3 regions of the Rhizobium sp. NFACC06-2 genome follow, and region 1 is predicted to be linked to each of the others. Evidence: predicted binding sites of a transcription regulator. Region 1 holds the regulator's gene; each other region holds the start of a gene.
What was found. The regulator LexA, encoded in region 1, represses DNA repair genes until DNA is damaged. The targets are predictions, from matches to a motif close to TGTTCNNNNTGTGTTCNG.
Positions count from the first base shown of each region.

Region 2: ruvC (crossover junction endodeoxyribonuclease RuvC) is a predicted target of LexA. The motif match lies at 1,265-1,282, and genes of this name have one in related genera.
Region 3: F3H58_RS12090 (PA0069 family radical SAM protein) is a predicted target of LexA. The motif match lies at 1,900-1,917, and genes of this name have one in related genera.

Region 1 covers NZ_FMVA01000002.1:73,594-81,593, reverse strand. The annotation lists gene F3H58_RS04720 (ComEC/Rec2 family competence protein) at 48-2,477, shown strand; gene F3H58_RS04715 (glutathione S-transferase family protein) at 2,497-3,174, opposite strand; gene lexA (transcriptional repressor LexA) at 3,437-4,159, opposite strand; gene purU (formyltetrahydrofolate deformylase) at 4,385-5,230, opposite strand; gene F3H58_RS04700 (ABC transporter ATP-binding protein) at 5,344-6,009, opposite strand; gene F3H58_RS04695 (branched-chain amino acid ABC transporter ATP-binding protein/permease) at 6,066-7,838, opposite strand; gene F3H58_RS04690 (branched-chain amino acid ABC transporter permease) at 7,840-8,000, opposite strand, start outside.
Region 2 covers NZ_FMVA01000009.1:162,018-170,017, forward strand. The annotation lists gene F3H58_RS16790 (AbrB/MazE/SpoVT family DNA-binding domain-containing protein) at 1-5, opposite strand, end outside; gene ruvA (Holliday junction branch migration protein RuvA) at 61-678, opposite strand; gene ruvC (crossover junction endodeoxyribonuclease RuvC) at 711-1,223, opposite strand; gene F3H58_RS16805 (methyl-accepting chemotaxis protein) at 1,471-3,780, shown strand; gene F3H58_RS16810 (LLM class flavin-dependent oxidoreductase) at 3,911-4,912, shown strand; gene F3H58_RS16815 (YebC/PmpR family DNA-binding transcriptional regulator) at 4,968-5,714, opposite strand; gene F3H58_RS16820 (pyridoxamine 5'-phosphate oxidase family protein) at 5,909-6,412, shown strand; gene F3H58_RS16825 (MBL fold metallo-hydrolase) at 6,451-7,293, opposite strand; gene F3H58_RS16830 (TIGR00282 family metallophosphoesterase) at 7,408-8,000, opposite strand, start outside.
Region 3 covers NZ_FMVA01000005.1:284,376-292,375, forward strand. The annotation lists gene F3H58_RS12080 (FAD-binding oxidoreductase) at 1-1,211, shown strand, start outside; gene F3H58_RS12085 (glycosyltransferase family protein) at 1,226-1,744, opposite strand; gene F3H58_RS12090 (PA0069 family radical SAM protein) at 2,033-3,190, shown strand; gene rnhB (ribonuclease HII) at 3,527-4,180, shown strand; gene F3H58_RS12100 (peptidase S41) at 4,263-5,414, shown strand; gene F3H58_RS12105 (F0F1 ATP synthase subunit B) at 5,744-6,229, opposite strand; gene F3H58_RS12110 (F0F1 ATP synthase subunit B) at 6,231-6,872, opposite strand; gene F3H58_RS12115 (F0F1 ATP synthase subunit C) at 6,952-7,179, opposite strand; gene F3H58_RS12120 (F0F1 ATP synthase subunit A) at 7,252-8,000, opposite strand, start outside.

The DNA of each region.
Region 1 (8,000 bases):
GAGTGCTTGATCAAGGGGAAAAACAGCATTTCGGATATGCCGAAACGATGCAGGGCGGATTGCCCCGCACGGCGGATATCCTGTCACCGCTGCGCCGGACCGGCGAGATCGCGACGTATGGTCTGCCGGCCCTTGTCAGCAGGCCGAAACCGCAAGCGGCCATTATCCGTAAAATCACCAACTGCCTCGCCGAAGAACGCGCATTCGGCCATGATTTTCTTTTCGTGCCGGTCTTCACCGGCTGTGGAGCGATCCTCTGGTTTTCGCTGGAAGCAGCACCTTCATTGCCGCTTCTCGTTATTCTTTTTTTGATCGCCGCCGGCCTGGCATACGCCACCCGATATCGATTGACCCCGGCAGCGACGGTGTGCAGCGTCGTCGCCCTGCTGTTGCTGGGCATGCTTTTTGCCGAATTCGAAACGCGGCGGGCAGGGACCGTGGTGCTGGATACGCCCGTCACCACCACCATATCAGGCAAGGTATTGCGCCGGGAGGTCGATGCCCGCGGCGACTGGCGGTATGTGGTGCAACTGGCTGCGACGGAAGCGCCGACAGTGTCACGCCCGCCGGGAAAGGTCTCTTTGCTTGCCCGCGGTGGCGGCGAGCCAGCGGCACTCGGTGCGACCATCCGTGGCAAGGCGCGACTTTCGCCGCCATCCGGTCCGGCCTTGCCCGGTCTCAATGATTTCGCCTTCGCCTCCTATTTCAGGGGCATCGGCGCGACCGGCTTTTTTTATAAGTCGCCGCAGACGGTAACGGCCCCTGATATCGACGCAAAAGAAGACTTGCTGGAATGGGCCGATATGCGGCTTTACGGCCTGCGCATCGCCATTGCCGAGCGCATCCGCACCACCATTGGCGGCGACGCCGGTGCGTTTGCCGCCTCTATCGTCACCGATGAGAGACAGGCCATATCGGCCGGGACGATGGAGGCCCTGCGGCTTTCCGGCCTTGCCCATATCGTCGCCATATCCGGGCTCAACATGGCGTTGGCATCAGGCATATTCTTCGTCGGGCTGAGGCTTGTCTTCAGCCTGTTTCCGGCCTTTGCCCAGCGCTGGCCGGTGAAGAAAATATCCGCTTTTGCGGCGCTTCTGATGACGCTTGCCTATTACCTGATATCAGGTTTTGCCGTCTCTGCCGAACGCGCCTGGCTGATGATGTCGGTGATGCTGATTGCGGTACTGTTCGATCAGCCCTCGCTCAGCCTCAGAAATGTTGCGCTGTCCGCTCTCGTCATCCTCGCGCTGTCTCCTTCGGAAATCATGGGGCCGAGCTTCCAGATGTCCTTCGCCGCAACGATCGCGCTCGTTGCGGCCTATGCCGCGTGGAGCCGATGGCGCACCGACCGGGAGCGTCTGTTCATCGGGCGCAAACCGGCGTGGATGACGGTGGCGGGAACGGCAGGCGCCGTCATTGGCGGTGTCATCACCACATCGCTGATCGGCGGGCTCTCGACGGCGATCTATTCCGCCGAGCATTTCCAGCGTGTCACCACCCATGGACTTTTCGCCAATCTGGCAGCCATGCCGCTGATGTCGCTGGTCGTCATGCCCTTCGGACTCATCGCGATGTTGTTGATGCCCTTTGGGCTTGATGCGCCATTTCTGAAGGTCATGGGTTACGGCATGGCGCTTGTCATCGAGGTTGCGCAGGAAGTGGCGTCCTGGGGCGGCAGCGCCGCGACCGGGCGGCCGCATGGCTGGTTCATCGGCATCGCCTCGGCGGGCTTTCTGTTACTGACATTGCTGCGCACCCGGCTGGCTCTGCTTGGAATTCCACCTCTGCTCCTCGCCTTCGGCCTCTCCGGCGCTGTCGCTCAACGCAGTCCGCCCGATCTGCTTGTTCACGAAGAAGGCAAGCTGGTAGCGCTTCTAGACGAGGGTAGGGTCTACACCACAAAAACAAGACCGCAGGGCTTCATCTATGAGCAATGGCAGAGAGCGCTGCTTTTGCCTGAGAAGCCGATCGCGCCTGTGGTTCTGAAGACGGGGATCCCGGCAACCACCGTTGCTCTCAGCGCAAGATCGAAGCTGGCGCCGGAGGACATGAAGGCCGTGGCGCGGGAGATGATAACGACGCTGAGAGATGCTGCGCCGGGCATTTTCACCTGCGGGACAGGCATTTGGTGTGTGGCGCGTGCGAAAAGCGGCGAATTTATCATCGTGCTGGAAGACGGCCGGTTTGCCGGGAAAGCCTGTGACATTGCCGATATCGTCATCGTCTCCCGCAGAACCTCGTTTGCGCAATGCCGCTCGGGCGCCCTGCTGCTCAGCCGCGACACATTAAGACGTATTGGCTCGGTAGAGATAAATTTCGCCGGCAGCGATCAGGCGGGGGTGGTGGGGCGGATGCGCGCGGCAACCGCCAGCACCGACAGGCCGTGGAGCGAACATCGCTTCTACGACTGGAAGAGCGGGCGCTTTGACCATGAGGTGCCTGAAGCCGTCACCCGGTTGCTGACGGCATCGCATTGAGCGCCGCCAGCATGATTTGTCAGGCCTTGGCGCGCAAATCCGCGGTCAATTCGCCAATGCTGCCGATTTCCTCTTCGTGCGGCAGATCGCGCCAGATTTCCTTCAGCCCGGCCTCATACCATTCGCGCATGGCGGGCAGGGCAAGCAGCCGGTCGCAATAATCCTTCGCCCCCGGCGAAAGATCAGCGCCATAGGTCTGGAAGCGGAACGCCACCGGGCAGAAGAAAGCGTCGACCGCCGTGAATTTCTGACCGGCGAGAAACGGTCCGCCGAATTTTGCAAGACCTTCGCTCCACAGCGAATCTATGCGTTTTATGTCGGCCGCAAGCCCGGCATTGCCGGTTTTGGGTTTTACGCGGATACCGACCGACATGGGGTAAAGATTGCGCAGCGAGGAAAATCCCGCATGCATTTCACTGGCCGCCGAACGCGACCAGGCCCGTGCCTGCTTGTCGCTTGCCCATACGCCCTGATGTCTCTCGGCCAGATATTCGGCAATCGACAGCGATTCCCAGACCGTCACGCCCTCATCAACAAGGCACGGCACCTTGCCGGTCGGCGAAAAGCTGGAGAAGGAAACACCTTCGCCGAAGGGAACGAGTTTTTCATCAAAGGCGATGCCAAGCGTGCGCATCAAAACCCAGGGCCGTAGCGACCATGAGGAATAGTTCTTGTTGGCAATATAAAGATCGTACATGGCGTTTTCCCCCGATGGAACGCGCATTTCTATACCTGCGAAGGGCCTAGGAATATCGCAAAGAATCCATGGCTCCCATAACGCCAATTGATGGACGGGCCGTCATACGCGACGGAACTTCGCAGCAACGAGCGCTTTTGCCAATTTCACAAAGAAAAGGCGCATCAATTCAACGGAACAATGCGCCATTCATTTCGAACGCCAAATCTGTCGCCCCTGAAAACCTATTCGGTGTCATGATGGCGGCGGTAGCCTCCAGTTATCAATGGTAACGACGGATCAATCCCACCAGCTTGCCCTGAATTTTCACCCGATCAGGTCCGAAAATGCGGGTCTCGTAGGCCGGGTTCGCCGCTTCCAGCGCGATGGATGCACCCTTGCGGCGGAAGCGCTTCAGCGTGGCTTCTTCATCATCCACCAGCGCCACGACGATATCGCCCGGATTGGCGGTGTTGCCGTTGCGGATGATGACGGTATCGCCATCAAAAATCCCGGCCTCGATCATCGAATCGCCTTTGACCTCAAGCGCGTAATGTTCGCCCGAACCCAGCATGTCCACCGGCACGGCCACATCATGGGTATTGTTCTGGATGGCGGAAATCGGCACACCGGCAGCGATACGACCCATGACGGGCACCGTGGCGGCTCCGGCGAAATCATTGGCGGGCGCCTTCGCGGCAGGGGCCTGTTCCGGCTCCTTCGGTTTTCCGAGACTGCCTTCGATGACGCTCGGCGAAAAGCCGCGCTGCGGCCTTGCGCCCGGCGTATAAGCCTCGGGCAGCTTGATGACTTCCAGCGCCCGTGCCCTATTAGGTAGCCGGCGAATAAACCCGCGCTCTTCGAGCGCCGTGATCAGCCGGTGGATGCCGGATTTGGAAGCAAGATCGAGTGCATCCTTCATTTCATCGAAGGAGGGCGGCACGCCGGACTCTTTCATTCGCTCATGAATGAAGAGAAGCAATTCCTGCTGTTTGCGCGTGAGCATGAGGAAAACACCCTTGAGAATCGTCGTTGGAGTCGCGAAACAAATACAGAACGAACACTATATGTTCCATATGTGTTCCGCAATCCCCTAAAATCTGGTTAAGCTTGGCTCGAATTTACATTTCGCAAATTGGGAGTAACCAAAGCTCCAGATGTCGTTCCTAGGCGAGACCCCGACGCGTCCCATTCGTTCCGCGTTTCAGGCCAGGGTGTAGATTGGGCTGTGCTATCGCGCGAAAACGACCGTCTTGTTCTTGTTGAGAAGCACCCGGTCCTCAAGGTGCCATGAGACCGCCCGGGCAAGCACGCGTCGCTCGATGTCGCGTCCCTTGCGGACCAGCTCATCCGGCGTATCGGCGTGGCTGACCGGCTCGACGTCCTGGCAGATGATCGGCCCTTCATCGAGATCGCGGGTGACATAATGGGCCGTTGCACCGATCATCTTGACGCCCCTCTCATGGGCTTGGTGATAGGGCTTTGCGCCCTTGAAACCAGGCAGGAAGGAGTGATGAATGTTGATGCAGCGCCCGGATAAGTATTCGGAGAAATTGTCCGATAGGATCTGCATGTAGCGGGCAAGAACGACGAGTTCGGTGCCCGTTTCTTCGATGATGTCCTTGATGCGTGTTTCCTGTTCGGCCTTGTTGTCTTTTGTCACCGGCAGGTGATGATACTTTATCCCGCCCATGAGCGTGAGGTTCAGGGCCTCGCGGGGGTGGTTGCCGACGATGCCGACGATCTCGGCATTCAATTCGCCAATGCGGTGGCGATAGAGAAGATCGCCGAGGCAATGGTCGAAGCGGGAAACGAGCAGCAGCAGCTTGCGCGGCGCACCTGCTGGACGCAGCGTGGCGTCGAGAGCGAAGCGATCGATCTCCTCAGCAAGTCCATTGCGAAAGCCTGCCTCGTCGCCGGCCATGGAGAAGGCGACGCGCATGAAAAACATGCCCGTTTCATGGTCGTCGAATTGTTGAGCTTCATAAATATCGCCGCCATGCTGTGCGATGCGGCCCGAGACCGCAGCGACAATTCCGCTTCTGTTGGGGCAGCGCAGCGTCAGGACGTAATTCATCTAAAGCCTCCTGGAAGATGGAGTTGCGGTTGGACTGTTGTCATAGCGGCGCCCACGCGGAGCCACGCCCCGTTTCCACGGGGCCGAGCGTCAGCACGAAGCGGTCGCGGATGTCACTGGATGGCGTGTTCGCCCGGCCCGAGATAACTCGCCATCAGAGCGGGATCGACGGCGAGTTCGCAAGCTGGGCCTGAGCGGCGCACTTCACCGAGTTCGACGAGATAAGCTTCGTCGGCAATTTCGAGCGCGGCGCGGGCATTCTGCTCGACCAGCAGGATGGAGACACCGGTTTGACGCAGGTCGGCGACGATACGCAGGATTTCGGCGACAATCAGCGGTGCAAGTCCAAGGCTCGGCTCATCGAGAAGTAGCAGTCTCGGCCGGCTCATCAACGCCCGCGCGAGCGCCAGCATCTGCCTTTCGCCGCCCGACAGTGTTCCGGCGAGCTGCTTGCGGCGTTCGCGAAGGCGCGGGAAGAGTGTGTAAACAGCATCGCGTGTCTCGTCGCGCTCCCGACGGGAACGCAGGAAGCCGCCAAGTTCGATATTGTCCTCAACCGTCATCGAGCCGAATAATTCTCGCCTTTCCGGCACCAGGCAGAGGCCGGCGGCAACGCGGCCCTCGATCGTCTCGGGCACCGGCGCGCCGTCGTAAACAATAGTCCCGCGCGAAGGCACGACACCCATGATGGCGTTGAGCAGCGTGGTTTTGCCCGCTCCGTTCGCCCCGATGACCGTGACGATGCTGCCCGATGTCATGGATAGCGAGATGCCGTGCACCACTTCCGCCCGGCCATAGGCAACGCGAATGTCTTTGATGTCGAGTAGATGTCCGCTCACGCTGCCCCCCCAAAATAAGCCGCGATCACGGCCGGATGTTGCCGGATTTCAGCCGGCTTGCCTTCGGCGATCAGGGTACCGAAATCGAGCACGACGATGTGGTCGACCAGCCCCATGACGAAACCCATGTCATGTTCGACAAGCAGGACGCTGACGCCCTCGGTCCGCAGTTTTTTCAGCAGCGTCGCGAGCTCCTGCTTTTCCCCGTGGCGCAGACCGGCCGCCGGTTCGTCGAGCAGCAGCAGGGTCGGGTTGAGGCAGAGCGCGCGGGCGATTTCCAGAATTCGGATCTGCCCGAGAGCGAGGTCGCCGGCGGGGCGGTCGCGATGGGCACCGAGACCGACGCGATCGAGCTGATGCGCGGCTTCGGCAAGCAGAGCCTGCTCCTGTTGTCGCTCCAGTCGCAAGAAGCTTCGGAAAACGCCGGCATTGCCGCGCAGATGCGCGCCGAGAGCGATGTTTTCGAGGACCGACATGGTCGGAAGGACCTTGGCGTGCTGAAAGGTTCTCGCGATGCCGCGTTTGGCGATGAGCCGCGGATTGAGGCCCGAAAGCGTCTGTCCCTGATAGGTGACGTCACCGCCCGAAAGGTCGAGGATTCCGGTGATGAGATTGAAAGTCGTGCTCTTGCCGGCGCCGTTCGGACCGATCAGGCCGACGATCTGCCCGGCCTTGATGTCAAAGCTGACATCGTTGACCGCCGTCAGCCCGCCGAATGTCTTGCGGACCCGGTCGACCCGGACCAGCGGACTGCCGGCTGCAGGCATGTCCCGCGTTTCGAGACCGGCGCCTGCCCGGCGGATGGCGCGCGGCGGCCGGGTCGGCAGGTATTTTTCCAGAAGCGGCCAAAGACCGTCGCGCGAGAGCTGCAGGATCAGCACGAGCAGCACGCCAAACACGATCATTTCCACATTCACCGAGGTGCCGACAAGGCCGGGCAGGACCCGTTGCAGCACCTCTTTCAGCACCAGCACCACGGCTGCGCCGAAGATGGCGCCCACGACCCGGCCCGAACCGCCGACGACGGCCATCAGCATATAGGTGATGCCCATGTCGAGCCCGAAAGGCGTCGGGTTGATCGAGCGCTGCATATGGGCGTAAAGCCAGCCTGACAGCGCCGCTACAACGGCTGCGAAGACGAAAACGGTCAGTTTGGCCTGCTCGATATTCACGCCGAAGGCCTCCGCTGCCTGCGAGCCGCCACGCAGGGCGCGAATGCCGCGCCCGACACGGCTGTCGAGCAGGTTCTGCGCGCCGATCGCCACGGCAATGACGAATATCCAGATCACGTAATAGATTGAGCTGCTGCTCATCAGCGGTTCGCTGCCGATGGACAGTGGTGGAATGCCCGAGATTCCGTCATACCGGCCGAGGAGCTCGACGCGACCGAAAAGGTAATAGATTGCCAGCCCCCAGGCGATGGTGCCGAGCGGCAGGTAGTGGCCGGAAAGCCTGACGGTCATCAGCCCCAGCGGCAGCGCGACGATGACGCCGACGAGGAGCGCCAGTGGCAATGTGAGCCAGGGTGAAAAGCCGTAGGCCGTGGTGAGGACCGCTGTCGTATAGGCACCGAAACCGCAGAAGGCCGCCTGGCCGAAAGAAGTCATGCCACCAACGCCGGTTAACAGCACGAGCCCGATGGCAACCAGAGACGCAAGCCCGATATTGTTCGCGAGCGTCACCCAGAATGGCGGGATCGGCATGAGCGGGAAGAGAGCGACGACAAGTAGCGCGGCAATGGCGGGATAAAGATGTCTGCCGAGGGTCATATCACTCTTCCTCATGATGGCTGGCACCGAAGGAAAGCCAGATCAGCACCGGCACGATCAGGCCGAACACGATGATCTCCTTGAAATCGCTGGCGAAGAAGGAGGCGAAAGCCTCGATCAGCCCGACGCCGATCGCGGCAATGGCAGTGACGGGGAAGCTTG
Region 2 (8,000 bases), on a different contig from region 1:
CCCATGCTGCTGCCCTTTTCTTACTTTTCATCCATTGTAAGGAATTTAGCATCAAGCGTATCAACGCGAAAGCTCTTTCAGCCCGAGCCGGATCAGCTTGGCGCTGTCGCCGCCCTCCCCGCCGTTCTTCAGCGCGGCGGCAACCGCATTGGCGGCCTGGTCACGCGAATAGCCGAGATTGGTGAGCGCGGAGACGGCATCCGCTACCGGCGCGGACGCGACGCCTTCGCCAAGCTCCTGCTTGAGGCCGATCGAGGCGGAAGCCTCTCCGGCGAAGGCCGGCGCCTTGTTGCGAAGCTCGGTCACAAGACGCACCGCCACCTTCGGCCCGACGCCCGGCGCGCGTGAGATCATCGTTTTGTCCTGTAGCGCAATGGCATTGGCCAGTTCGGAGGGTGACAGCGTGGAAAGAACGGCCAAGGCCACTTTCGAGCCAACACCCTGCACGCTCTGCAAAAGGTTGAACCATTCCCGCTCCAGCGCCGAGAGAAAACCGAAAAGCTTTAGCTGGTCCTCACGCACATAGGTTTCGATGAACAGCACCACCGCCTCCCCCACGGAGCCGATTTTCGACAGCGTGCGCGCCGAACAATAGGCGACGTAACAGACGCCGTGCACATCCACCAGCACGTAATCCGCGCCGATTTCCTCGATGCTGCCTTTCAGTTTTCCGATCATGATGCCGCCCGCTGCAATGAGACTTTAAATATTCAACCGGCCGCCAGCAGTCGCCGCATCCTGTCACCGCCGCGATTATGGGCGTGGCAGATTGCGATGGCGAGCGCGTCCGCCGCATCGTTACCCTTGAATTCGGCCTTCGGCATCAGGATTTTCAGCATCATGTGAATTTGCTGCTTTTCGCCGTGCCCGACACCGATGACGGCCTTCTTCACCGCATTCGGCGCATATTCAAAAACCGGCAACCCTGCGCGCGCAGGAACCAGCATGGCGATGCCGCGCGCCTGGCCGAGTTTCAGGGTCGCAACCGCATCCTTGTTCACGAAAGTCTGCTCCACCGCCGCCTCGTCGGGCTGGTGGCTGTGCACAATATCCGCCAGCCCGTCATGCAGCTGGCAGAGCCGCGAGGCCAGATCCATATCACCGTCCGACGTCACCGTGCCGGAGGCGACAAACCGCAGACTGTTGCCGAGGGTGTCGATCACCCCCCAGCCGGTGCGCCTTAATCCGGGGTCAATGCCGATGATTCGAATCGTCTTTTGCATGAGGCACCTTATCTTTCCGGCTGCGACCCTGCCAGTGATAAGTGAACAAAACGACAACATTCATCAAATTTGCAGTGCAGCATTTACCTCTGCTTAAACCGCGTACCGCATTGTTCCCCCCACAAAATCAAAAAAGGGGAGCTGCGGACATGATGATCCGCAGCATAATATCTGAGCCATATCAGCCATCCGGTGGCGCCACATGCATGGCGCGGGAACTGATACGGCATTGGGGGCTGCATCGGCCATGCTGAACCGTTTTCATTCCATATCCACCAAAGTGCTGGCGATTTTTCTGGCGCTGATGGCGATCTCGACCGGGGCTCTGACACTTCTCGGTTATCAAAGCAGCAGCGGCGTTCTGGAAGAACAGGCGTCGAAATCCATGGAGAGCATTCTCGTCTTTCGCGGCGACATGCTCCAGGAGCGTCTTGAGCAACTGAAAACGCAGGCGGATTCCATCGCCAAGATCGAATCCCTGCAAATGGCTGTCGTTTCCATGCGCAGCGGCTGGGCGACCGTGCAGAAGAACTCGGGCGACGCGAAGGCGGAACTGCAGCGCGTCTTCGTCAAGGAAAACCCCTTCGGCGAAAAGGAAAAGCTGATCAAGCCGGAAAGCCCGAGCGGCTTTTATTATTCCACCCATGAAAAAACCCAGACGGATATTGGCGGTTATCTGCAGGGAACGCCGTTCAGCGACGTTCTCTTCATCGATCCCGCAGGCACGGTCTATTACTCTTACTTGAAAGGATCGGCTTTCGGGGAAACCGTCACCGGCGGCGTTTGGGCGGAAAGCGGCCTCGGCGCGGCCTTCGCACGCGGCGCCGGAAATGCCGAAAAGGCCGTGAGCGACGTGGCGCAGACCAGCTTCTCCGGCCTGCGCATCGATGCCGCCACGAAAGAGGCCGGCATTTATTTCGGCGTTCCAGTCGTCAAGTTCGGCGCTTTCAAGGGCATCGTCCTCTTCCGGGTCAAGGAAGAGGTCTTCAGCCAGATCCTCACGAAGGGTGTGACGGCCGGCAGTTCCGAACAGTCCGCAATCGTTTCCGCCGATGGCAAGGTTCTCGGCGTGGAGGGCAACAGGCTGGTCGGTCTCGATCCGGCAATCTATGGCTTCCACGGGCAGGCGCTGAATACAACGGGCATGACGATTGCCAAGATCGACCGTGCCGATGGCGAGGCCAATGCCTATGCCCGCCCCTTCTCCTTTGCCGGAGAAAAATATCTCGCGGTGGAAAGCATGCTGCGCAGCGAATTGAATGCGGGCTCGGTTTCGATTGCCGGCACGCTTGCCGTGATCGGCCTTTGCGTTCTGGCGGCCATGTGCGCGGCGACGGCCTTCTTTGCGCGACGCCTGTTCGCACCGCTGGAAAAGCTTGCGGGACTGACCGGCGAAGTGGCCGCAGGCCGTCTCGATGCGGAGATCGGCAATCAGGACCGGAAGGACGAGATCGGCCGCATGGCGCGGGCGCTTGGCAGTTTCCGCGAAAAGCTCATCCTGCAGCGGGAGATGGAAGAAACCGCTTCACGCACGCGGGAGGAAGCCGAAACGGCCCGCCGCGCGCATCTTGCGGAACGGGAGGCCGAGGCCGGCACCCTGCAGATGGTCGTGCATTCCCTGGATGAAGGTCTGGATCGGCTGGCGAACGGCAATCTCGCCTATCGTATCGAAACCATCTTCCCCGACGATCTCGAAAGCCTGCGCCATAACTTCAACACCGCACTTTCCCGGCTCAGCGAAACCATGCAGGCCATCGGCGGCAACTCCGCCGCCGTTCGTGGTGGTTCCGAGGAGATGCGGGTGGGAGCTGATCAGCTCGCCGAACGTACCGAGCGACAGGCAGCTTCCATCACCGAAACGGCAAGCGCCATCAAGGCGATCACCGAAGCCGTCCGCGACCAGATCCAACGCGCCGAACAGGCAACGCGGATCGCCCGCGATGCCAGCGCGGAGGCCACGGCATCCAGCCGCGTGATGGATCAGACCATCGCCGCCATGGAGGCGATCCAGACCTCGTCACGCCAGATCAACCAGATCATCGGCGTCATCGATGAAATCGCCTTCCAGACCAACCTTCTCGCCCTCAATGCCGGCGTGGAGGCAGCCCGTGCGGGCGAAGCAGGCAAGGGCTTTGCGGTGGTGGCGCAGGAGGTGCGCGAACTGGCGCAGCGTTCGGCAGCGGCCGCAAAGGAGATCACCAGCCTGCTGAAGCGCTCCACCGACGAGGTTTCCGCCGGCGTGGCGCTGGTGGAAAAAGCAGGCACGTCGCTTTCCGGCATCGACAAGCATGTGCAGACCATCAGCGCGCGCATCGAGGAAATCATGCACTCCACCCGCGAGGAAGCGCACACGCTCTCGGAAATCAACAGCACCGTCGCCAGCCTCGACACCATGACCCAGCAGAATGCCGCCATGGTGGAAGAAACGACGGCCGCCATTCACAATCTCGCCTCCGAAGCGGGTGAAATGGACGGCAGGCTTGGACAATTCACGCTGGCTTCCGACCGGGATGCAGCAGGTCATCGCGACGCCCGACAAATTCGGCGGGCAGGCTGAAAAAGCAAAGGGGCCTCTTCGGAGGCCCCAATTTTTTTGAACCATCCTTCAATTCTGCGCGACTTCACTGGTAAATCGGGACACGCGCCTTACATCCGCAGCAAAGATTTAAATTTCGCAGGAGCGTCGGATGATCCCCTTTTCCATTCTCGACCTTTCGCCCATCGGCGAAGGCGAGAGCGTCAGCGAGGCGCTTGAAAATTCCCGCCGAATGGCGATCAAAGCCGAAGAACACGGCTATAACCGTATCTGGCTGGCGGAGCACCACGGCATGCCGGGCATTGCCAGTGCGGCAACATCGCTCGTCATCGCCCATGTGGGCGCGGCCACGAAACATATCCGCGTCGGCTCCGGCGGCATCATGTTACCCAACCACTCCCCGCTCGTCATCGCCGAGCAGTTCGGCACGCTTGCGGCGCTGCTTCCCGGCCGTGTCGATCTCGGTCTTGGCCGTGCGCCCGGAACCGACATGCGCACGGCACGGGCGCTGCGCCGCAATCTCGATGCCGGCGCGGAAAACTTCCCGCACGATATCGTCGAACTCCAGCGTTACCTTGGTCCGCCGCAGCAGGATCAGGCTATTCTCGCCGTGCCCGGCATGAATTCGAATGTGCCGATCTGGCTGCTCGGCTCCAGCACCTATAGCGCGCATCTCGCCGCAGCCCTCGGCCTGCCCTATTCCTTCGCCTCGCATTTCGCGCCCGATATGCTGATGGAAGCGATCCATATCTATCGCGAGCGCTTCCAGCCCTCAGAAGTGCTGGACAAGCCCTATGTGATGGTGGGTGTGATGGGCGTCGGCGCCAAGACGGATGAGGAAGCGCAGCATCTCTTCACCTCGTCGCAGCAGCAATTCGTCAACCTGCGCCGCAACGTGCGTACGCAGTTTCCGAAGCCGGTGCACAGCATGGACGACTACTGGAACGAGATGGAACGTTTCTCGGTCGAACACACGCTTCGTTTCGCAGCCGTGGGCTCGCCTGAGACGATCCAGCGCCATCTCGACGGTTTCCTGGCGGAAACGCAGGCGGATGAGCTGATCGTTTCCATGCCGATCCATGACATCGAAAAGCGGCTGCGATCCGTGGAGATTTTTGCTGACGTGCGAACCTCCATAAAGAAGGCTGCCTAAACAAAAAAGCCCCGGAGCGGATCGCTGCCGGGGCTTTTTTTTGAAACATGAGACGTCAGGCGGAAAGCTTGGCGAGAATTTCTTCGGACACTTCGAAGTTGGAGTAGACGTTCTGCACGTCGTCATCGTCTTCGAGATTGTCGATGAGCTTCATCAGCGACTGTGCCTTTTCTTCATCCACCGGCACCGTGTTCTGCGGCTTCCAGATGGCCTTGACGCTTTCGGCTTCGCCCAGCACGCCTTCCAGCGCCTTGGAAACCTCGTTCATCGCTTCGAAACCGCAGATGATAGTGTGGCCGTCCTCGGAAGATTCAACGTCGTCGGCGCCGGCTTCGATCGCGGCTTCCATGACCTTGTCGGCATCGCCGACTTCGGCCTTGTAGGAGATTTCGCCAACCCGGTCGAAGGAGAAGGAGACCGAGCCGGTTTCGCCAAGAGCGCCGCCGGCCTTGGTGAAGATGGAGCGAACGTTGGAGGCAGTGCGGTTGCGGTTGTCCGTCAGGGCCTCGACGATGACGGCGACGCCGCCCGGGCCGTAACCCTCGTAACGGACTTCGTCATAGTTTTCGCCATCGGCGCCGGATGCCTTCTTGATCGCACGCTCGATATTGTCCTTCGGCATGGACTGTGCCTTGGCGTTCTGGATCGCCAGACGCAGGCGCGGGTTCATGTTCGGGTCGGGCATGCCCGTCTTTGCCGCAACGGTGATTTCGCGCGCAAGCTTGGAAAACATTTTGGACCGCACGGAGTCCTGCTTGCCCTTGCGGTGCATGATGTTCTTGAACTGTGAATGACCAGCCATGGAAAACCTGATTGTCGTAATTTGGAGATTGCGGGCCTTATAAGTGCGATAGCCGCGCCATTCAACCCCGCAAGCGCTTTCTCTTGCCGCAACAACGGAAGGAACCGATTTATCCGCTCTTCGTTCTGATCATGAACGCGGCGGAACAGGGCATTTTTCCTCCGTCGCAACATGAGACCCGAAGGAGAAAACATATGGTCAGCCTGACTGAAGCACGAGAGGCACCGGCCCGCCAGCTCTGGGACGAGATCAATTCCGTCCATGCCGGCATGCTCGGGCTGGAGGGACTGCACAACCATATGCAGCCCATGGCGCCTCATGCTGACCCCAAGACCAACACCATCTGGTTTTTCTCGAAAAAAGACACCGATCTGGTGAAATCGCTGAAATCCGGCTCCCGGGCGCATTTCTGCGTGGTGGGCAAGGACCATGACTACCACGCCTGCCTTTCAGGCATCCTCGAAGCGCGCGACGACAAAACCAAGATCGACGAATATTGGAACTCCGTCACCGCGGCCTGGTATGAACATGGCAAAAGCGACCCGCAACTGACGATGCTGGCGCTTCACGTCGATGATGCCGACATCTGGGCGTCGACCGACAGCACGCTGAAATTCGGCTGGGAAATCGCCAAGGCGAACATGTCGGATGACAAGACGCCTGACGTCGGTGTCCGCCAGCACCTCACCTTTGCCTGAGAAACGGCTCCCCCCGGCCTTCCTCGCCCGTCGCCATGCTACATGCCTTTTGGCACCAGTATCTGCGGCTGGCGGGGAAGGTTTCTCATCGAAACCCGGATCATCGGATCGGTCGCATAGGCAATGCGGAAACTTTCGCCGAACATCGTCAGAAACTGCTCCAGTGGCGGGCCGGTGCGGTGCATCGGCAGGATCAGCGCGGAGCGCAGGCGCTTGACCACCCGGCTCATGCTGTCGGCACCCATGGTCAGCCCGCCATCCACCGGCACCATCAGCACATCCAGACGGCCGATCTCGGCATAATGCGTATCCGTTAACTCATGATGCAGATGCCCGAGATGGCCGATGCACAGCCCGGCAACCTCGAAGATGAAGATGGAATTGCCGTTCTCCTGAAAGGATTCGTAGTCGCCCCAGCGGTTGCGGATGTCGGTTGCTACATTGCGGATATAGACATCGCCCACCAGAACCTTGTGCTCGGCCTTTTCTCCCGGCGTATCGCTCCAGCCATGCAGCACATATTGAATGGCCGGGTCCGGACTGAGGGTGAAATGCGTCGAATGCGCCCGGTTCATCGTCACCACCGTCGGCGTGACGGGCGGACGATAGACGCCGTTATAATCGGTGGCGATGGTCACACCGCCGGGGCTTTCGATCAGATAGGTGGAATGGCCGATGAAGCTGATCTTCACCTCTTCCTTTGCCGTCGCCTGCGCCAGCTGAACACCCGGCGGATTGAAGCTCGCGAACATGACGCCCGGAATGTTGTTGGCGATCGCCTGGCACTGGCTGACGGGAGGACGGCTCGCCGTCTGGGAGAAGGCCGCTCCAGAACAGGCGATCAGCCCCGATATTGCAAGCATTAGCACGCGCAGCATCATGCCACTCCCCTGAACTTGCGAAGCTGCGAGGATGGGACAGGTTTTGGCGAGCGTCCAGTTACAAGAGCAACGGAAGGCTCGCCCTCTCATCATTGTGAACGCTTCGGGGGAAGATTAAACCCAGAAGGACGGCAGGGTTTCCGAAAGCCGCGGCCCGATGCGCAGCGGCGCAATCTTTTCCGCCAGTCCGGTTCGGTCGGAAATCTCAACGCCGACACCGCAGATCGTCGCAGGTCCGCTGGCTGCCTCGAAACGGCCCTTCGGCATTTTGGAAATGAAGCGGTTGATCGGCTCTTCCTTCTCCATGCCAAGCGAGCTGTCATAATCGCCGCACATGCCGGCATCCGACATGTAAGCGGTTCCGCCATTCAATATCTGGGCATCGGCGGTCGGAACATGGGTGTGGGTACCGACAACGAAACTAGCGCGCCCATCGACGAAATGGCCGAAACACTGTTTTTCGCTGGTCGCTTCCGCGTGGAAATCGAAAATAATGGCGTCGGCCTGTTCCTTCAGCGGGCAGGCGGCAAGAATGTTTTCCGCCGACTTGAAGGGATCGTCCAGTTCCGGATGCATGAAGACCCGGCCCATGATGTTGGCAACCAGTATGCGCGCGCCGTTGCGGGCATAAAAAATACCCGAACCTTTGCCCGGCGTACCGTCAGGATAGTTGGCGGGCCGGAGAAACTGGTCGTGGCGCTCACAGA
Region 3 (8,000 bases), on a different contig from region 1:
AGACCGGCAATACCGGCCTCGTCGGCGGCCAGACGCCGCGCGCTGAAGGAACGGACATCATCCTGTCGCTGGAGCGCATGAACCGCGTTCGCGATATCGATCCCGTAGCCAACATCATCGTCGCCGATGCCGGCTGCATTCTCGATGACATCCACAAGGCTGCTGATTCCGTGGAGCGGATGTTCCCGCTGTCGCTCGGCTCTCAAGGGTCCTGCCGCATCGGCGGCAATCTCGCCACCAATGCCGGCGGCACGGCGGTGCTCGCCTATGGCAATATGCGCCAGCTTTGCCTTGGGCTGGAAGTGGTGCTGCCGACCGGCGAAATCTGGAACGGGCTGCGCCGGCTGAAAAAGGACAATACGGGTTACGATCTGCGCGATCTCTTCATCGGCTCCGAAGGCACGCTTGGCATCATCACCGGCGCGGTGCTGAAGCTCTTCCCGAAGCCACTCGGCCATCAGGTGGCCTTTGCGGGGCTCACCTCCACCGAAGACGCGCTGAAACTGTTCGAAATGGCCTCCAATCTCTGCGGCACGGCGCTGACCGGTTTCGAACTCATGCCGCGAATCGGCGTCGAATTCACCGCCCGTCATATTCCCGGCGTGCGCGATCCGCTGGAACAGCCGCATGATTGGTACGCGCTCATCGATATTTCCACCTCCGACTCGGCCGAAACGGCGGATAGCATGATGCAATCGCTGCTGGAGCGCGGTTTTGAGGCCGGGCTGGTTCAGGATGCGGTGATCGCCGCGTCCGAAGCGCAGCGGCAGGCGCTCTGGCACATGCGCGAAAGCATGTCGGAGGCGCAGAAACCCGAAGGCGGCTCGATCAAGCACGATGTTTCCGTTCCGGTGTCGAAAATACCCGAATTCATGGCGACGGCGGAAAAGGCGGTTCTTGCCGCCATACCCGGCGCCCGCGTCTGCGCCTTCGGACATCTGGGCGACGGCAATATTCACTACAATATCTCCCAGCCGGTGGGTGCCGACAAGGCCGAATTCATCGCCCGCTGGCGGGACATGAACGAGATCGTGCATGGCATCGTGCTGTCGCTTGGCGGGTCCATCTCGGCCGAACACGGCATCGGGCAATTGAAGCGCGATGAACTGGCCGCAATCCGCCCCGGCATCGAAATGGAACTGATGCGGCGCATCAAGCACGCTTTCGACCCCGCCGGCATCATGAACCCCGGCAAGGTTCTGGCCGGGTAAAGCGGCCCCCGAGGTTAGGCCGAGGCCCGCAGCGCCCAGGCGGGCACCATTTCCGCATTCAGCCGGCGCGGCTTCTGCGCGCCGACAAATTGCGTCAGGCTCATGCCCGATTTCGCAATCGACACCGCTTGCTTCTTTGGCAGAAGATACCCGTGTTCCAATGGCGGAATACGCCGCAGCATACGGCTGAAGACATTGCGCCGGTGATAGCGCGAGGGCGAGAAACGCGCCGGCTGCGCGCAGATCGCCACATATTCGAGAATCTCGTCGATCCAGCCCGCCTGCGGACGCGCGCCCGGCTCGATCAGAAGCAGCCAGCCGCCGCGTGCGGACTTCACCACGTCTTCGATGTCCCACTGCCCATAAAAACGGCAGCCGGCGGCATCGGCGACACGCGACGATCCATCGCGCGAACCGTGATCGAGAATCACAACATCGCTTACAAGCCCTTCCACTGCCCCGGTTACAAGCGCAGACAATGTGTGCGCCAGTTCCGGCTCGTGATCCCGGCATTCCATTATGACTGTCAACATCTGCATAGCTCTAACGCATCGCACAATAAATTGCCACTGTGCTCATCGCGGTAAAAATCCGCGGCTCCCATGCCGACCGACCGCACGGTCTCCGACGTGGCCGTGCCTGTCGCGGTCACTCATCCATCTCTGAAGAACGGCCAAATTTGCAATTTTGTTCTTGTATTGTTCTCATTCCTGATGTAGGAATTTAATCATTCGGAAGGCAGTTGAAAGCCTGTCGGAACGGAAACGGTTTAGGGCGTTGAGCGGGCCTTGAGAGGCGTGCGGCGTCCTGGGAGCATCCAGATGAGAAACCATACGCTTTCGGGGCAGGCTGCCTTCCAGCCGAGCCATATGCCGGATATTGCCAATGCGCTGGCCGATGCATCCGGCCTGCGCATCGAGATCGACCGTCGTCGCGGCCGTGGCGCCGGGCTGAACCCGGATGGACGCTTCGAGACCCTGCAGCACGAGGTTTTCGACGATGGCTGGCAGACTCTCGAGGACATGCCGGAATTCCGCACCGAGGTGCAGGTGGAAAAGCCGCGCAGCATCATCACCCGCAATGAATCGCCCGACATCCCCTTCGACCGCTCCATCAATCCCTATCGCGGCTGCGAACATGGCTGCATCTATTGCTTTGCGCGCCCTACGCACAGCTATATGGGGCTTTCGGCCGGGCTGGATTTCGAGGCCAAGCTCTTCGCCAAGCCGGATGCGGCAAAGCTGCTGGAACGGGAACTGGCAAAGCCGGGCTACAAGCCGCGGGTGATCGCCATCGGCACCAATACCGATCCCTATCAGCCGATCGAGCGCGAATGGCGCATCATGCGGCAGATACTGGAAGTGCTCGCCAAGGCCGATCATCCCGTCGCCATCGTCACCAAATCGGCGCTGATCAAGCGGGATATCGATATTCTCGCGCCCATGGCCAAAAAGGGGCTCGCCAAGGTCGGTATTTCCGTCACCACGCTGGACCGGAAGCTCGCACGCAACATGGAACCGCGCGCCGCCACGCCGGAGAAGCGGCTGGAAGCCGTCAAGGCGCTGACCGAGGCCGGCATTCCCGTAGCCGTTATGATGGCGCCTGTCATTCCGGCGCTCAACGATCATGAGATCGAGCGTATTCTCGAGGCCGGCAAGGCCGCCGGCGCCACCGAAGCATCTTATGTGCTTTTGCGCCTGCCGCTGGAGGTGAGCCCGCTGTTCCGCGACTGGCTGCTGCGCAACTATCCGGACCGCTACCGTCATGTCATGTCGCTGGTGCGCTCCATGCGCGACGGCAAGGATTACGACGCGGAATTCGGAAAACGCATGAAGGGCGCCGGCCCCTATGCCTGGCAGATCGGCAGGCGTTTCGAGATGGCGACAAAAAGGCTCGGCCTCATCCGCCGTGGCATCCACCTGCGCGACGATCTCTTCGTACCGCCGGGCGGTGCAGGCGTGCAATTGTCGCTGCTTTGAAAGACCGATGCTGAAAACAACTCCGCCTGATCAAAGCACCATACAGAGCGCGCGGCGATATCAGGCAGAATATGACAGGGAGCGGCGGCCTCTTTTTTAGACCGCCACGCTCCTCACGAAATGCCCGGCGGGTTTTCCCTGGCCCGCCGGACATCGCCCCCGGAGCCGCCGCCTCGCGTGCGATCGTTTTTCCTCCGCCGCCCCGTTGGAGGATCAAAGGTCATGATGACCTTCGGGGCACGGTGAGCCACGCCCCTTGACCCCGGCTCACCGTGCCTGTCATCGCCCGCTTCCGGGGGCTTGCAGGAGATCGGGTGTGTGTGCCAGTTTCGCCGCATGAAACGCACGGCCACACCCGATTCTCCTGCTCTTTTTGATATTGCCGATACCGGTCCGGATTTTTCCTTCGAACTGGAAGCGAAAAAGAAGGGCCTCTGGCCCGTGGCCGGCACGGATGAGGCAGGACGGGGACCTCTGGCCGGACCGGTGGTTGCGGCAGCCGTCATTCTCGATCCGGACAATATTCCCAAGGGGATGGACGATTCCAAGAAGCTGACGAAGCAGAAGCGGGAAAGCTTGTTCGTACAGATCATGGAAACCTCGATCGTATCCGTCGCCTCTTCCGGCCCAGGCCTGATCGACAATATGAATATCCTGCGCGCCAGCCTCGACGCCATGCGCCGCGCCGTGCTCGGTCTCGAAATCGCCCCTGCCCTCGTTTTGGCCGACGGCCGCGACCGCCCGCCCGGCATCGCCTGCGAGGCCAAAGCCGTCATCAAGGGCGATTCCCGCTCCCTCTCCATCGCCGCCGCCTCGATCATCGCCAAGGTGACCCGCGACCGGATGATGGAACGCGCGGGTGTGGTGCACACATCCTACGGCTTTGAAGGCCATGCTGGTTACGGCACTCCAGCCCACCTGCGCGCCATCGAAAGCCACGGGCCCTGCCCGCTGCACCGGATGAGCTTTCGGCCGCTGAAGCGGGATTGATGACAAGTAATGGAGTTCCAACCAGAATGTCCGCTATCGACCCGATCTGGACATCAACGAGCAACTATGCGCACCGTAAATCATGTCCCTGACGCAAGACCTCGAGAAAATTCTGGAAATTGTCCTGCCAACCGATCCCAGCTTTCGGCGGATCGAGCAGGCGACGATAGACAGCTGCATTTGTGACACTCGACGATACGCTTTGGAGGGCTCCGAAGAGGCCTTTCTGTTCTCCGCGATGCGCCTGCTCGCACTTCCCGACAACGGACACACACGGCTGATCCCGAACGATTCCATCGCGGTGCTCCCGCTGAGGTTTGTGAGTGTCGGGACGACGGTGCAGTTAACTGACACGGCACTGGAAACAACTGCGCCAAGAGGAAAGCTGATAGCAGTCAACGGCGCAACTTTGGGCCAAATTGAAGCCGCCGCAGAGAAATTTCTGGCGGGAACGCGCCAGAGGAAACGGGTCATCGGACCGATTCTTCTCGCATGGCCGTATGCATTGGCCCACCTCGGTTTTTCTTCAAAAGAGAATACGACCGAATATCGCTTGAAAGACGAGAATGGGCAGATAACCGATTTGAAAGTAGAGAACGGGCATACGGTTCCTGCATCGATGCTCTACCCGAGAAACGAGCATGGCAAGGCTGATCCGGCCTGGAAGCCCGAGAGATTTGTGGAGATCAAGGCCTGGCAGGGGCTTGGGCTTTCAATATCATTGCCAAGTTTCTTCGATCCAGGCGAAACTGCGTTGCCGAAAGCCATCTTTGATGCAGCGGAGCATGTAAGCACCTGCTCAAACCAAAAACTCTTGATTGACGTTCGCGGAAACACCGGTGGCGACTTCCTTCAAACGATGCCATTGATCGATAAAAAACCAATGCTTGTCGACAAATTCACGTTTTCCGCAGCGATAGTGTTTGTAGCCATCCTCAAACATCGTTTGGGACGTAGGCTCAAACTCATCGGGGAAGAAATGGGCGACGGGGTGAATTTTTTTGCCGAGGGAGGGTTGCTCGATTTGCCGATCAGCGGAGCGGTCGTTCGATACTCATCAGCCTTTCACGACTGGGAGAACGGAACCAGCGATGAAACCACACCGACTGAAATCGCGCAGCAACTGGTCCCGGCAGGAAAACTGAATTTGGATTGGGAATGGGTCGTAAGGTCCACTGCTGAGAATGCACAAGGCGCGTTCTATCAACAAGTTCTAAAGAGCCTGAACGATTAGGCGAACGGCGCTCCGCCCACGCTGTTGACGGTCAACCCTCGGAAAATACTGCGCCAGGTATGGAACGGCCGCCTCCGCTTTCGGCGCCGCGGCAATCAGGCAACGCACACTTCATCCGTCCGCTTCTGGCGCAAAGCGGAAGCGAAATCCGACATTCAGCATCACAAACCATAAAGCCGATCACCGCCACCACCGAGGGAGGCCTGCTGGAGCGCATGCCGCATTTCCATAGTGCAGGCGGCATCATATTTCTAACCAGCTTTTCCACCTCAAACAAAAAACCCCTCACGGCTTTCGCCGGAGGGGCTTTGAACATTCCGAGATAAATCTCAGTTCAGCTTCGACTTCACTTCGCCGATGGTGGCGGTGAAAAGCTTGGCCTTTGCGGCGGCGGTGGTCTTTTCGGCAATGAGCTTCTCGGAAGCGGCAATGGCGATATCCACGGCGGCGGCGCGGACGGCGCCGATGGCGTCGTCTTCGGCCTGCTTGATCTTCTGTTCCGAAAGGGCCGTGCGGCGGGCGACGAATTCTTCCGTCTTCTGCTTGGCTTCTTCCGTCAGGGCTGCGGCCTCGCGCTCGGCGGCGGCAACGATACCTGCGGCTTCGGCTTCTGCTTCCTTACGCTTGCGCTGATATTCGGCCAGCAGGTGCTGGGCCTCTTCGCGCAGGCGCTTGGCTTCGGCCAGCTCGTCCTGAATGTTCTGGGCGCGCTCGTCCAGAGACTTGGCGAGCATGCCGGGAACCTTGAGATAGGCCACCAGAACGAAGAAGAGGACGAGACCGACGAGAGCGAAAAATGATGCATCAAATGCCATATCAGGCTCCCTTCACGTTCGAAGCGGCGGCAATCGCTGCCTTGACGTCCGTGTCCTTGACCTTGGCGCCGACCAGCTGGTCGACGATTGCGGTCGCGGTTTCTTCGGCAATGGCGCCGACATCGGCGAATGCCTGTTCCTTGATGCCCGCAATGCGCTTTTCGGCGGCGGTGAGCTTTTCGGCAAGACCGGCTTCGATAGCGGCGCGGTCGGCATCGGCTTTCGCCTTTGCGGCGTCACGGGCCGCAGCGCCGATGGAGCCTGCCTTGGCGCGGGCTGCTGCGAGTTCTTTTTCATAGGTTTCGACGGCAGCGTCGGCTTCGCTTTTCAGCCGTGCCGCTTCATCGAGATCCTGTGCGATGCGTCCATGGCGGTTTTCGAGAATGCCGCCGACGCGCGGAACGATGACCTTCTGCATGAGCAGGTAGAAAAGGCCGAACGTGATCGCCAGCCAGAGAACCTGCGATGCATAAGTAGACTGGTCGAACGGCGGGAATACGCCGGAAGCGCCGTGTTCGGCGCCGTGCGCCACACCGGTTTCCGTGTGCGTGGCTTCCGGTTGCGGCTGGCCGACAGCCGGAGTTTCCGTATGCGTTTCACCTACGGTCGGTGCTGACTGGGCATAAGCCTCGGTCACGAACATGCTCACCTCCAGGGGTACTGCAAATGCGAAGGATCACGGCACGCCATTTGCGGGCCGTGATCCAGACCTGATGCCGATATTAAACAGCGAACAGGAGAAGGAGAGCAACGAGCAGCGAGAAGATGCCCAGAGCTTCCGTAACGGCGAAGCCGAATACCAGACGGCCGAACTGGCTGTCGGCAGCAGAGGGGTTGCGCAGTGCGCCGGACAGGTAATCACCGAAGATACGGCCGAGTGCGAGGGACGTACCAGCCATGCCGAGGCATGCGAGACCTGCGCCGATGTACTTTGCTGCTTCCGCTTCCATGTGAGACTCCTTGAGATATTGGTTGTTGCGGCTGTTTTTGACGCCCGTTGCCGGGGCCAGCGACTTTACTTCTCAGTGACCACCATGCACGGCGTCGTTCAGGTACATGCAAGTCAGTACCGCGAAGACGTAAGCCTGCAGGAAGGCAACGAGAAATTCGAGAGCGGTCATGGCGACCGTCATGATGAGAGGCAGGACAGCACCGCCGACACCGAGCGCGCCGAGCGCGCTCATGGAGGCGACGAAGCCTGCGAAAACCTTGAGCGTGATGTGGCCGGCCAGCATGTTCGCAAAAAGACGAACCGAAAGGCTGATCGGGCGCGACAGGAACGAGATCATTTCAATCGACGCCACAAGCGGCAGAAGCGCCTTGGGCACGCCCGAGGGGGCGAAGATGCCGAAGAAATGCAGGCCATGCTTCCAGAAACCGTAAACCAGGACCGTGCCGATGACGAGGCAGGCGAGCGCGAAGGTGACGATGATCTGGCTGGTGACCGTGAAGAAATACGGGAACATGCCGAGAAGGTTGGCCGTCAGCACGAACATGAACAGCGAGAAGACGAAGGGGAAGAACACCATGCCCTTCTTGCCGGCGCCTTCGCGCAGCATGGAGGCGATGAATTCATAGGACATTTCAGCAACGGACTGCATGCGGGTCGGGATCAGACCGCGGTTCGACGTTGCGAAATAAAGGAAACCGGAAGCCGCAGCCACGGTCGCGACCATGAAGAGCGACGCATTGGTGAAGGAAAAATCGACGCCGCCAATTTCGATCGGAATGATCGGCTGCACCAAGAACTGATGGGTCGGATCGTTTGCCA